Maricaulis maris: one gene and its partner. The protein of the gene in region 2 interacts with the protein of the main gene of each other region in a pairwise test. Links are inferred from orthologs where the notes say so. Each region holds a gene or a part of one and is shown on either strand. Other genes may lie near its edges. The genes, in order: AAA969_RS13645 and AAA969_RS03595.

Evidence for each region.
Region 1: the proteins of AAA969_RS03595 (region 2) and AAA969_RS13645 interact in binary tests that used the Escherichia coli proteins (3 or more experiments, as listed by UniProt). The link is inferred for Maricaulis maris from one-to-one orthologs.

What each region holds. Positions count from the first base shown.
Region 1 is NZ_AP027270.1:2,867,216-2,874,105, reverse strand. What follows is about bases 3,120-6,099. They hold AAA969_RS13645 (primosomal protein N'), read left to right. Parts: upstream 3,120-3,516; coding sequence 3,517-5,682; downstream 5,683-6,099. Other genes in these bases: AAA969_RS13640 (TerC family protein), read left to right, coding at 5,707-6,099; AAA969_RS13650 (DUF484 family protein), read right to left, coding at 3,120-3,378. Outside these bases: AAA969_RS13670 (GNAT family N-acetyltransferase), read left to right, coding at 172-720; AAA969_RS13665 (winged helix-turn-helix domain-containing protein), read right to left, coding at 732-1,028; AAA969_RS13660 (hypothetical protein), read right to left, coding at 1,029-1,643; AAA969_RS13655 (tyrosine recombinase XerC), read right to left, coding at 1,775-2,710; more of AAA969_RS13650, read right to left, coding at 2,692-3,119; more of AAA969_RS13640, read left to right, coding at 6,100-6,501; AAA969_RS13635 (F0F1 ATP synthase subunit delta), read left to right, coding at 6,779-6,890.
Region 2 is NZ_AP027270.1:798,053-804,933, reverse strand. The notes cover bases 1,522-4,492. They hold AAA969_RS03595 (single-stranded DNA-binding protein), read right to left. Parts: upstream 3,272-4,492; coding sequence 2,771-3,271; downstream 1,522-2,770. Other genes in these bases: uvrA (excinuclease ABC subunit UvrA), read left to right, coding at 3,611-4,492; AAA969_RS03600 (hypothetical protein), read right to left, coding at 2,056-2,787; AAA969_RS03605 (SDR family oxidoreductase), read right to left, coding at 1,522-1,969. Outside these bases: AAA969_RS03615 (Kelch repeat-containing protein), read left to right, coding at 1-204; AAA969_RS03610 (DUF2269 family protein), read right to left, coding at 213-674; more of AAA969_RS03605, read right to left, coding at 674-1,521; more of uvrA, read left to right, coding at 4,493-6,484; AAA969_RS03585 (hypothetical protein), read right to left, coding at 6,490-6,881. UniProt on the Escherichia coli protein: Plays an important role in DNA replication, recombination and repair. Binds to ssDNA and to an array of partner proteins to recruit them to their sites of action during DNA metabolism. Acts as a sliding platform that migrates on DNA via reptation.

The DNA of each region.
Region 1 (6,890 bases), 2.1 Mb from region 2 along the record:
GGTCGCCGCGCAGCGTGTCATATCTCTGTCGCCTTGCCGGGCGAACTTCATGATACTGACACCGTGTGTTCAATTGAGTCGGGGCAGGGTACGGACCGCCGGGTCAGGGACTGGCCCCGTGAAAATGTCCACAATCGGGTTCGTTGAATTTAGGGTCATGGATAAACGCTGATGCCGAAGCCGATAGAAATTGCTTCTCCACGCTTGCGGTTGGTCGCGCTCAATGCCGAGCTGGCAAGTCTGCAGCTTGATGACCGGCTTGCGTTTTTCCGGGCACTTGGCGTCGACCCTGAGCCGTCCTGGCCGCCCGAATTGATGGACCAGGCAGCCATGGAGTGGACGCGCGACCAGCTCGCCGCCACGCCGGAGGCGACCGGGTGGTATGGCTGGATCTATATCTCCCCGGTCATGAACCGCTTGCTGGGAACCGGCGGGTTCAAGGGGGCGCCGGATGCGCAGGGTGCGGTCGAGATCGGTTACTCGATGTTGCTCTCCTATCGCGAACAGGGACTTGCGACCGAGGGCGTTGTCGCCCTGCTGGACTGGGCCTACACGCATGATGAGGTCAAATCGGTTATCGCCCATACCCGGGACGACCGCGACGCCTCGCACCGGGTGCTCGAAAAGGCCGGTTTCGTGCAAGGCGCCACCCGTCATGATGCCGATCAGGGTTTCGATGTCGTCGAATGGCACCATGCCCCGGATCGTCGCGCGGCCTGAGGTCAGTCGGATCAGTCCAGCAGTGTTTTGAGTTGGTCGAGATAAGCGATCCAGGCGGCGCGACCCGCTTCGGTCAGCGCGGCCCTCGTTTGCGGCTTGCGAGCGACGAAGGACTTTTCAATCGCGACATAGCCGGCGTCCTCCAGCTTGCGCAAATGGACCGACAGATTGCCATCCGACGCCGATGTTCGGGTCTTGAGTTCACCAAAACTGGCATCCTTGACGGCCGAGAGAAAGGCCATGATGGCCAGCCTCAGCTTGCCGTGGATCACGTCGTCGAGGGCGTTGGCGTCAAAGCTGTCAGCCATTCAGCCTGCCTCCGTCGCCGGCTCCTGGCGCAGCAGGACCACGCCCGGGATGATCGCCAGCAAGCCGACAGCCGCCGCTGCGAACAGATAGAGCCCGGGTGTTCCGACCAATGTCAGGCCGATCCCGCTCGCCAGCCATGACAGGATCGCCATGGCATGCATCCAGCGGGCGCCACCAAGTTGCGCGGTGACGCTGAAGGACAGGCCGTAGGCTCCGAAGGCAACCAGCGGTATGGTGTCAAACAGGATGGCGTCGCCACGGCCCAGGGCCATGGCGAGCACAGCGCCAAGCGCGTAGGCTGTGACGGTCCAGGTCACGCTGCGCCAGGCAGCGGCCTCGGCCCTGTTGTTCACGGCCCCGCTACCCGGCTTGCCGTGCAGGCTTTTCGCAAGCAGGCCTGATCCGATCAGGCCGATGATCCCGTAGGCCATCCAGACGAAACCGACGAAGGATCCCGGAATGCCGGCCAAACCGCTGATGATTGCCCAATGGCCCACCAGCGCCGGCGTTGCGAGCCCGCCCCACCACAGAAAGTGGCGGCCACTCAGTGAGGGGGCATGTTGTCCGCTGGTGGCAACATCGCGCAGGAAGGCGAGATCGGATTGGTTGTTCATGGCTATCTCCCAAGTACTTTAATTTATAAAGTACACAAACCCGCGTCGGATGCAAGTGGATTGGCCAAAGCAAAGTCCCGCCAAGGTGCGAGGTGTGGCGGGCCTCCGGAGGCAGGGTCGGACCCGTTCGCTCAGCGTCGGCGCGCGCGCGGATGGGCACCGTCATAGATCGCCATCAGGCGTTGGCTCTCGACATCGGCATAAATCTGCGTGGTCGACAGGCTGGCATGGCCCAGCAATTCCTGGATTGCGCGCAAGTCTCCGCCGTGAGCCAGAAGGTGGGTTGCGAATGCATGCCGCAGGGCGTGTGGGGTGGCCGTCTCGGCCAGACCCAGGCGCCCTCGCAGCGTCTGCATCAATGACTGCACGCTGCGCGCGCCCAGCGCCCCGCCGCGAATGCCGCGAAACAGGGCCGCCTCCGGCGCGATCGGGACCGGACATAGCGCCACATAGCGCTCGACGGCTTCGCGCACGGCAGGAAGCACGGGGACAATCCGCATCTTGTTGCCCTTGCCCGCGATGCGGAGCGTGTCACCCAGTGGCGCGTCCCGGCCGGCGAGGGCGAGCGCTTCGGAAATCCGCAGACCACAGCCATAAAGCAGCAGCAGTACCGCGCTATCGCGCGCCGCGATCCAGTCCGGCTCTCCGCGGGCGCCGGTCTCTGCCAGCAATTGGCGGGCAGCTCCCTCGCTCACCGGCTTCGGAGCGGCGCGTCCGAGTTTCGGGCTTTCCACCAGGGACAGGGCCGGATTGTCGAGCCCCCATCGCCGTTTGCCATAGGCAAAGAAGGTGCGGATCGCCGACAGCGCCCGGGCCAGCGAGCGTGGTGACAGCCCGTCGCGCCTCCGGGCCGCCATGAAGGCCCGGAAGTCTCGTGGAGAGAGGGCTGCTAGATCAGACAGGTCGGGGGCCGCCCCGAGATGGTCGAGCAGGAAATCGCCGAACCCGCCCAGGTCCCGCTGATAGGCATCCAGGGTTCGCGGCGACAAGCGCCGTTCCCCGCTCAGATGACTGAGGAAGGTGTTCAGCGCGACAGCCCAGGGCGTGGTCAGGTCTGATGCAGCCATTGAACCACCATGCGTTCGATGGCGCGGGCCAGGAAATTGAGCAATTCCGTGCCCTGGCCCGACTCGAAGAGGTGCGCGTCGCGTGCGGCCAGCGCCATCAGCCCGTCATGGCCATTGAAGTCCAGCCGCACAATGGCCTGGGAACTCACCCGCGCGCCTTGCTGACCGTACAGCGCATGGGCATTGGCGGGGTCGATCGGCCCCAGCATTTCCACATGATCGCCAAGCACGGTTCCGACAAAGCCCTCCGCTGCGCCGAGAATCGACTCGGCATTCTGGAGCGGAGCGTGACCCTCTATCAGGACACGGCACACATCCACCCCGAGCGCGCCGGTCAATCGGGTGGACATTTTCTTGTCGAGGCCACTGAGCGAATCCACTTCCAGCAGGGCCAGAACGGCCATGTGGGTTTGTGACTGGGTTGCGAGGTTGGCGCGGGCGGTCTCGACAATCGAGGCATTGAGGGATCTAAGCTGACGAAGCTCATCGCGGAGCTTGTCGCGTGCGGCTGCGCCCAGATCGATAGCGCCATCGCTGCGCGGGGTTTCAACGATCAGGGAAAACAACTCAGCGTCCTCCCGAACGAAGTCCGGGTTGGCAATCAGAAAGCTGCGAACGCTGTCCGGATCCATCATTGCCGTTTGGCTATTGGTCTCGTCATTGGACATGCTGATTGTCTCCCTCGCCATGAGGCCCCACTCTTGGCGTATTCGGTTTACGATATGCAAACTGTCGGGACAGGGAGTCGCGAGGCTCGCTATATCGACAGCGTCCATCATACACCACGAAGCCGGGAGGCGTGCCACGTGACAGAAGCGAGTGAGTATCGCGTCTCCATCCTGTTCCCGCTCCCCTTGCCAGAGCCGTTTGACTATCTGGTCCCCGCCGAAATGGTGCTTCAGCCCGGAGATCATGTTCGCGCTCCGCTAGGCAAACGATCCGCCCGCGGCGTTGTCTGGGCGGTCAAGGCTGGTCCCGGTGAGCGAAAGCTGAAGCCGGTTGAAGGCCCGGCCGGCGGGCCGCCCTTGCCCGCCGGCATTCGCCGTTTTGTCGATTGGCTGGCCCGCTATCTGGTGCAATCCCCCGGTATTGTCCTGCGCTCTGTTCTGCGCTCAACCGACGCCTTGAAACCATCTCCGACGGAGACCGTCTATCTGCGTGGCACGGGTGAACCGGACCGCATGACCGATGCCCGCCAGCGTGTCATCGATGCGGTCATGGCCCTGCGAGAAGCCAGCGCAGCGGATCTCGCTCGCGAAGCCGGTGTAACGGCTTCAGTGGTGAAGGGCCTGGTAAGGTCCGGGGCCTTGACTGAGCAGGTCCGACAGGTGGATGCGCCGTTCGACGATCCGGATCCGGACGGTGAGGGGCTGACCCTGACGGTCATGCAGGCAGAAGCAGCCGGTGTGCTGCGACGGCTGGCTCGTGCAGGCGGTTTTCAGGCCGCCCTGCTGGATGGCGTGACCGGTTCCGGCAAGACCGAGGTCTATTTCGAGGCGATCGCGGAAATCCTGCGCCTCGAACCGGATGCCCAGATCCTGATCATGCTGCCCGAGATCGCCCTGACCGAGGCGGTCCTGTCACGCTTCGAGGCGCGTTTTGGCGCCGAGCCGGCGCTCTGGCATTCGGGCGCCGGCCCGAAGGCGCGGCGGCGGACCTGGCGTGAAGTGGCGGAAGGTCGGGCGCGCATCGTGGTCGGCGCCCGGTCCTCGCTGTTTCTACCCTTCCCCAATCTGCGCATGATCGTGGTCGATGAGGAGCATGACCCGACTTACAAACAGGATGAAGGGCTGCCTTATCAGGGCCGTGACCTGGCAGTCGTCCGGGCCAAGATCGAGGGCGCCATGGTCATCCTGGCCTCGGCGACGCCGTCACTTGAAAGCCTCGCCAATGCCCAGGCGGGCCGCTACGTCCATGTCCGGCTTGCGGCTCGTCCCGGTGCCGCCATTCTGCCTGAAATCGACACGATCGACCTGCGCGAACACCCGGCGGAGAAGGGTCGCTGGATGTCGCCGCCGCTGATCGAGGCGGTCCGGGAGACTCTGGAGCGTGGCGAGCAGTCGCTGCTCTATCTGAACCGTCGGGGCTATGCGCCCCTGGTGCTGTGCCGGACCTGTGGCCATCGCATGGTCTCGCCCGACACCCAGTCCTATCTGGTCGAGCACCGTTATACAGGGCGTCTGGTCTGCCACGTGACCGGGTTTTCCATGCCCAAACCAAAGCATTGCCCGGGCTGCAACGCCGAAGACAGCCTGACTTCGATCGGGCCGGGTGTCGAACGGGTTGCCGAGGAGGCCAAGCTGACCTTCCCGGAGGCGCGGGTCGAGATCTACTCGTCTGACAGCCGCGCCGGGGCCGAAATTGTTTCGGCCATGGAGCGCGGCGAGATCGATATCCTGGTCGGCACCCAGATCGCCGCCAAGGGCCATAACTTTCCCGGGCTCACACTGGTTGGTGTGATTGATGCCGATCTGGGCCTGGCCGGCGGCGATCCACGCGCCGGGGAGCGAACCTTCCAAACCCTTGTCCAAGTGGCGGGGCGGGCGGGCCGGGCGGAACGGCCGGGGCGGGCGCTGTTGCAGACACATCAGCCCGAACACGACGCAATCCAGGCCCTGATCGCCGGCGATCGCGATGCTTTCCTCGACATGGAGTTCATGGTCCGCGAGTCGCTGGGCCTGCCGCCGTTCGGTCGGCTCGCCGCAATCGGCTTCATGTCCATGAATCTCGAGACGCTGGACCGCGTGGCCAATGACTATGCCGCCAAGGCCCCCAATTCGGAAGGGATCGAGATCTGGGGGCCTGCCGAGCCTCCGCGTGCCATGATCCGGGGCTGGCATCGCCGCCGCATTCTCGTCCGTGCCGACAAGGAAATCGATATTTCCGCCTATCTGCGTGCCTGGTCGAACCGAGTGAAGACGCCGCCCTCGGTGCGGGTGTCAATCGACGTGGAACCCTATAGTTTCATCTGATCGCTGACCGGGACCCCAGCCGTCATGTTTGAATTCCTGACATCGCCAGCCGTGTGGATGTCGCTTCTGACACTCACTTTCCTCGAGATTGTCCTTGGCGTCGACAATGTGGTTTTCGTATCCGTGGCATCACAGAAGCTGGCCCGGGATCAGCAGGAGCGGGGCCGCAATCTCGGTATCTGGTCCGGCGCGCTGATGAGGGTGGTCCTGCTGTTTGGCCTGGTCTGGCTGACCGGACTGACCCACGCGACCCTGTTCACGCTCCCCGAGTTCCTGCACGGCCTGGCTGATGCCGAGCATCCGGACATGTTGATCGACGTGACGCTCGAGGACCTCATCCTGCTGCTGGGCGGCCTTTTCCTGCTCTGGAAGGGCACGACGGAGATCCATGACACGATTGAGGGGCACGCCCATGAGGCCGGCAGCGGCAAGGTCTCCGGTTTCGTCGCGGTGATCGTCCAGATGTCGGTGATCAACGTTGTCTTCTCGCTCGATTCTGTCCTCACCGCGGTTGGCATGACGCGTGATCTGGGAGGGGCCGACGGCGAGACCGTGCGGCTTTTCGTCATGGTATCAGCGGTTCTGGTCTCGACCGTCATCATGGTGATTTCGGCCAAGCGAGTGGCCGGCTTTCTGGAGCGCCATGCGACCGCCAAGATGCTGGCACTCAGTTTCATCCTCCTGGTGGGGGTCGCGCTGATCGCCGATGGTCTGGGTTTTCATATTCCGCGGGGCTATCTCTACTTTGCGATTGCCTTCTCGCTGTTGGTGGAAGTGCTCAACATCATGGCCCGAAAGGGCCGTAAAACGGCGGATTGACGAAGCCCGCCACGAAAATGCATGCCTGATCAGAGGCGCTATCCGGTTTTGCGGTCCGTGGAGAAACGCTCCGCACGCTGAATCGCCCGGTGTGAGTGGCTTGCTGCCCGCTCCCCCCTGTGCTATCGCAGCGCCGAACCTGAGGGGCTTGCGGTGCAACACGGTAGGCCTCGTTTTTTATGTCGTTGAACATCAAGCGCTTATGTCGGTCCCGACAATCTGATGAGTGCTGATCCAGCAAGAGAGTGACGTCACGGTGAAGACCGGCGAAGACGCCATGACAGCCAACGCCGCGGGACGCTATGCGACCGCGTTGTTCGAGCTGGCGAAATCCGAGGGTGCTGCGGCGGCTGTGGAGGCTGATCTCGCAGCCCTGCGCGCAATGCTCA
Region 2 (6,881 bases):
GAGAATGGCGGCGGGGTCTATCCGGAGGTCTGGGTCTATGATCCGCAAACCGATGCGTGGCAGGCCGGGCCCGCCATGCTGACGCCGCGCCACGGGCTCGGCGGGGTCAGCCTTGATGGAGAGATTTACGCCATCGGCGGTGCCTCCAGCGCCAGCGGTCGCAACACCACCGATCGGGTCGAACGCCTGCGGCCTGCAGACTGATTGATGGGCTAACCCGGCTTGGTGATCATCAGCCAGACAATGGCAATGAGCGCCGCAAAGGCAGGCCAGCCCAGCGCAAACCAGACCCGCATCAGCCGATGCACATCATCCGGGATGTCCGCACCGGTGGTCTCGGCCAGGCGTTGCTTGACCCGCATCTGGATCCACACCACCGGGAGCCAGCAGGCGCCGATAAAAAGGTAGAGCGCGACGCTCGCCATCAGCCAGGGCGCAGTCAACGACCAGCCGGCCACATGCGCCAGCGCCAGCCCTGACAGTGGCTGGGCGATCACCGCGCTTGCGGTGAACACCCAGTCGGCCAGCACGACGTGGCGCGCCACCAGGGCGAAGGCCGCGCGGTCACCGCTGCGCCAGGCCATCAGCATGAAGAAGGCGATGGCCGAGCCCGAGCCGAACAGCACGGCGGCGCCAAGGATATGGACCAGGCGCAGGACCGGGTAGAGCTCCATCAGCGCTCATCCTCGGTGGCGGCGATCATCAGGGCGAGCCCCATCATCGGCAGGAGTTTGAGTATCGGCCCGAGCGGATCAGCCCAGAGCGCGGGCGACATGACGCTCAGGACGACGACATAACCAACCGTGCCGGCGAGCATGATCGCGACCAGCGCGCGCACGCGCCACTTGGCCAGCATGCCCAGTCCCAGGGCGATATCAAACAGCGAGGTGGCCCAGAGCACGGGCAGCTGGACCGGGTCGGCAAACCCGCCGGCCTCCAGAAGCGCCAGTCCATTCGACTTCGCCAGGGTCAGCGCGAGCACACCGGTCATCAGCCAATAAAGACCCAACGCCCAGCGCGCGAGAGGCCGGACGAGACCGAGCCGCGCATGCCAGCGATCCTGAACACCGGCCGGATGGGCCGCCAGCCAGTCATGGAAGCCAAGCGGGGTGGCGCCGGTCGCGGCGCGCCAGGCCGTCGGGTCGCCTTCGACATCGAAGTCCAGCTGCTTGAGCGCATTGCTGCGCATCGAGGTGCGAATACCCATCCAGCCGAGCAGGTCGCCGAACAGGAAGGCCGGACGCGCCAGCCAGCGCGGGACTGCCCAGATCCGGCTCTCACCGAAGCCGAGCCAGCGGCGGTAGGCCCGCACCGTTTCGGCCAGGCTGACGCGCTCGGGTCCGGCCAGGTCGAACCGGGTCCGGCTCGGGGCAGCCGGCTCGGCGAGGCTGACCACGGCCTCGCACAAATCGTCCATGCCGATCGGCCGGAACACCTGCTCGCCACCGACAACCGGCGTCACCAGTGGAAGCCCGCACAGGCTGCGGATCAGTGCCGTCCCGCCATAGACATTGCGGGCGATCACCAGCGAAGGGCGCAGGATCAACCAGTCCAGGTCGCAGGCCGCGAGTGCCGCCTCTCCGGCGAGCTTGTCGTCGGCGTAGGCAGACCGGGCAGCGGCCTCGACCCCGACGGCAGAGAGATGAATGACCCGGCGGACGCCCGCCTGCTCACAAGCCCGGAACAGCGCCGCGGCGCCATCGACATGGGCGGCCCGGCTGTCATCGCCGAGCCCGTCCTGGAGGACGCCGACACAATTGACCACGACATCCACGCCCACGAGGCGTGGACGCCAGTCCTCGACCCGGTCATGGCGGAAATCACAGCCGACCCAGTCCAGCCAGGGCGAGCGCCTTTGCGCTGCATCGACGCCGCGCGCTGCAGCCCGGACGTCATGGCCGAGCGCATGAAAGCGGGCCGCGATATGAGAGCCGATGAAACCGCTGGCACCGGCAATCAGAACATTCATCGAAGCGCCCTCCCCGGACACGCCCCAGAGCGCACCGATTCAAGGCTGCCGTCCAGTTCGGACCGGCCCGCTGAGACCCGGATGCGCTATTGCGCCGTTGCCGCAGCGACAGCGTCGCGCATCATGGTGAGGTTGTTCTGCAGATTGGCCTCAATCCGACTGCGCACCGACGGCCAGCGGCTCTCGACGATCAGCCATTCATCGCTTGCCAGCGTGTCGCCATTCACGGCTGCAAAATACGCACTCGATCCGAAAGAACAGGCCCACCAGGGCGAGGCTTCGCTGGCGAAGGCGCCCTCGGTCTCGATCACGTGCTCGATCGCCTCGATGGTCAGCTCGGGACGGTTCGCGATGACCTGGACCACCACGTCGCCCGCATAGGCCGAGGCTTCGTTGATCACATCCAGTGCCGAGGAATCGAGGCAGCGGGCGGCGTCATACATCGTCCGCGACCGGCCCAGGAAATAGGCCTGAACCGCAAAGGTCGGATCGGATTCGGCTGTCAGCCGCGCCAGTTCAAACAGGAAAAAGGGCGGATTGACATCGCGCGAGGTCCAAAGGCTCTGCGCAACCTCGATGGTCTGTTCGGACGGCTGGCTCTGGAGCTGGTTCAGGATACCCAGCACATCACCCCAGGCCATGTCTCCGACCACGAAGTGGGCCTCGCTGCCATCCTCGCCGACCGGGACGATCACGATCTCGGGCGACCGGGCATTGGGGTCGGTGGCCTGGTCCTGGGCCAAACCGGCACCACCCGCCAGGCTGGTGGCGAGGACGCCGGCCGCGATCTGCTTGAGAAGGCTAGAACGGGATTTCATCATCGAGATCTGCATTGCGGAAGTCTTCCTTGGGTCCGTCAACCGAGCGCTGGCCGCCACCGGAGCCGCCGCCCATCTCGTCATAGCCGCCGCTGCTACCGCCGCCAAAGCTGCCGCCGGAACCACCTTCATTGCGGCCGTCCAGCATGGTCAGCTCGCCCCGGAAACGCTGCAGCACGACCTCGGTGGAGTATTTCTCCTGGCCGTTCTGGTCGGTCCATTTGCGGGTCTGCAGCTGGCCTTCGACGTAAACCTTGGAGCCCTTCTTGAGGTAATTCTCGGCGACCTTGGCGAGATTGTCGTTGAAGATCACGACACGGTGCCACTCGGTCTTCTCGCGGCGTTCGCCGGAGGACTTGTCGCGCCAGCTCTCGGAGGTCGCGACCGAGAGATTGACGACCGGGTCGCCATTGTTCATGCGGCGAATTTCCGGATCACGTCCCAGATTGCCGACCAGAATTACCTTGTTGACGCTTCCCGCCATCGCCCGTTCTCCATCCTTGCAGCCTCGCCTCTCCGGGCGGGCCGCCTAGTGTTCACATTCTGTTCCGCGCGTCAATTCCGGACCGCGAGTCGGGCGATTTGAAAGGAGGCGGCGAGGAGAGTCCAGCCAACCGACTCAGGCCAATCACATTTGGCCCCGCCCCCTGCTGCCACAACGCTGTCAGGGGTCCCGCGTACGGCGCTGGACCCGGACCCGTGTGCGTCCTATTTCAGGGCGATCATGTCGTGCGCTGGACAGATCGTGCGATGTTCCCCTAACGTTCCAGACCGGTTGTGATTCCCAACCGACAGGCGCGACCGACCGGAGACAGGCAGACGCATGGCGCTCGACAAAATCCGCGTGCAAGGCGCACGCGAGCACAATCTCAAGAATGTTTCCGTCGAACTGCCGCGCGACAAGCTGATCGTGTTCACCGGCCTGTCCGGCTCCGGCAAGTCTTCGCTCGCCTTCGATACGATCTATGCCGAGGGCCAGCGCCGCTATGTCGAGAGCCTGTCGGCCTATGCCCGCCAATTTCTCGAGCTGATGTCCAAGCCTGACATGGATTCGATCGAGGGCCTGTCGCCGGCCATCTCGATCGAGCAGAAGACGACCTCGAAGAATCCGCGCTCGACGGTCGGGACCGTCACCGAGATCTACGACTATATGCGCCTGCTCTGGGCCCGCGTCGGCATCCCCTACTCGCCGGCGACCGGCCTGCCGATCGAGAGCCAGACGGTGAGCCAGATGGTCGACCGGCTGATGGCGCTGGAGGACGGCTCCCGTCTCTATCTGCTGGCGCCGGTCGTGCGCGGCCGCAAGGGAGAGTACCGCAAGGAATTCTCCGAGTGGCTGAAGGCCGGCTTCCAGCGGGTCAAGGTCGATGGCGAATTCTACACGCTGGAAGACGTCCCCGCGCTCGACAAGAAGTTCAAGCACGACATCGACGTCGTGGTCGACCGGATCGTGATCAAGCCGGACATCGAAAGCCGCCTCGCCGACAGTCTCGAGACCGCCCTGCGCCTGGCCGATGGCATTGCGGTGGGCGAGTTCGCCGACCGCAAGGACGCGGACGACAAGGCCGAACGCCTGGTCTTCTCCGAGAAGTTTGCCTGTCCGGTCTCCGGATTCACCATCTCCGAGATCGAACCGCGACTTTTCTCTTTCAACAATCCCTTCGGCGCCTGCCCGAGCTGTGACGGGCTGGGCCAATCACTCAAGTTTGACGAGGACCTCGTCGTCCCGGACCGCGACAAACCGCTCTCGGACGGCGCCATCGCACCGTGGAGCCGGGCAACCTCGAAACTCTATCAGCAGACCCTGCAGGCCCTCGCCGGCCATTTCGGCGGTGACATGTTCCAGGCCTGGCGCGACCTGCCGGAGCCTTTCCGCAAGATCGTTCTGTTCGGCACCAAGGAGAAGGTCACCTTCGTCTATGAGGACGGGCTGAGGAAGTTCGAGACCCAGAAGCCCTTCGAGGGCGTGATCCCCAATCTCGAGCGGCGCTGGCGCGAGACCGACTCGAGCTGGGTGCGCGAAGACCTCGCCCGCTTCCAGTCGGCCCAGCCCTGCGAGACCTGCGGCGGCCGACGCCTCAAGCCGGAAGCGCTCAGCGTCAAGATCGATGGCCATGACATCGCCGACGCGACCAAGCTGTCCATCCGCAAGGCGCGTGACTGGTTCAGCGCCGTGGAAGACACGCTGACACCCAAGCAGCGCCAGATCGCCGAACGCATCCTCAAGGAAATCCGCGAACGCCTGAAGTTCCTCGTTGATGTCGGGCTGGACTATCTCACCCTCGACCGGGCCTCGGGCACGCTGTCAGGCGGCGAGAGCCAGCGGATCCGTCTGGCCAGCCAGATCGGCTCCGGCCTGACCGGGGTTCTCTACGTGCTCGACGAGCCCTCGATCGGCCTGCACCAGCGCGACAATACCCGCCTGCTGGAAAGCCTGCGCGGACTGCGTGATCTGGGCAATACGGTGATCATTGTCGAACACGACGAGGAGGCCATCCTGACCGCCGATTATGTGGTCGATCTCGGCCCGGCCGCCGGTGTCCATGGTGGCGAAGTCGTCGCGGCGGGAACGCCCGAGGAAGTCACCGCCAATCCCGACAGCCTGACAGGTCAGTATCTGCGCGGCACACGCCGGATCGAGGTGCCGACCAAACGCCGCAAGATCGACAAGAAGCGCACCGTGAAAGTCGTCGGCGCCACCGGCAACAATCTCAAGACCGTCGATGCGGAATTCCCGCTCGGTGTGTTGTCCTGTGTTACCGGTGTGTCCGGTGGCGGCAAGTCGACCCTGACCATCGAGACCTTCTACAAGGCTGCGGCCCGCAAGCTCTCCAAGGCCCAGCAGGTGCCCGCCCCGCACGACCGGATCGAGGGCCTCAACCGGCTCGACAAGGTCATCGATATCGACCAGTCGCCGATCGGCCGTACCCCGCGCTCCAACCCGGCCACCTATACCGGCGCCTTCACCCCGATCCGCGAATGGTTCGCCCAGCTGCCCGAAGCCAAGACGCGCGGTTACAAGCCGGGCCGCTTCTCCTTCAATGTGAAGGGCGGACGCTGCGAGGCCTGCCAGGGCGATGGCGTGGTGAAGATCGAGATGCACTTCCTGCCGGACGTCTTCGTGCCCTGTGATGTCTGCCACGGCAAACGCTTCAACCGCGAGACGCTGGAAATCCAGTTCAAGGGCAAGTCGATCGCCGACGTGCTCGACATGACGGTCGAGGAAGGCGCTGACTTCTTCAAGGCCGTGCCCGCGGTGCGCGACAAGATGGAGACGCTCAAGCGCGTTGGTCTCGGCTATGTGAAAATCGGCCAGCCGGCCAACCAGCTCTCCGGCGGTGAGGCCCAGCGGGTCAAGCTGTCCAAGGAATTGTCCAAACGCGCGACCGGCAAGACGCTCTACATTCTCGACGAGCCGACCACCGGCCTGCATTTTGAGGATGTCCGCAAACTGCTGGAAGTCCTGCACGAGCTGGTCGAGGCCGGCAATACGGTCGTGGTCATCGAGCACAATCTCGACGTGATCAAGACCGCCGACTGGCTGATCGATATCGGGCCCGAAGGCGGTGATGGCGGCGGCGAGATCGTCGCGGTCGGCACACCGGAAGACGTCGCCAAGGTCGAGCGCAGCTGGACCGGGCGTTACCTAGCCCCGATGCTGGAGCGGGCGAAGGAATTGCGGAAGAAGGCGGGTTAGCCTGGCTACCCGACCCCGCCCTCTGCTTGGGCTTCCGCCTCGGCAATCGCGCGCATCCAGTCATCATCACGGCCACTGATCGCCATCGCGTAGTAGGCCGTCACGCTGTAGCCCATCAGCGTGACCGGCAGGCTCAACACCATGTTGACGAAGGCAAAGGGTAGCAGCTGAGCCAGGCCGGGCCGCGGCCCGCCGGTCAGCATCTGCATCATTTCCTGCTGCAGGTTGAAGGAGGGGATCACCAGGCCGAGCGCCATCATTACGATGCTGGCGGCAATCATGGCCGCGACGACGACCAGCCAGGCCATCAGGACGGAGCCGATCCGGCCCTTCATGGCCTGCCAGGTCGCCGTGATGGCAAAGCGGTGCGTCATTGCGCTGAGCGCGGCTGCCGGGG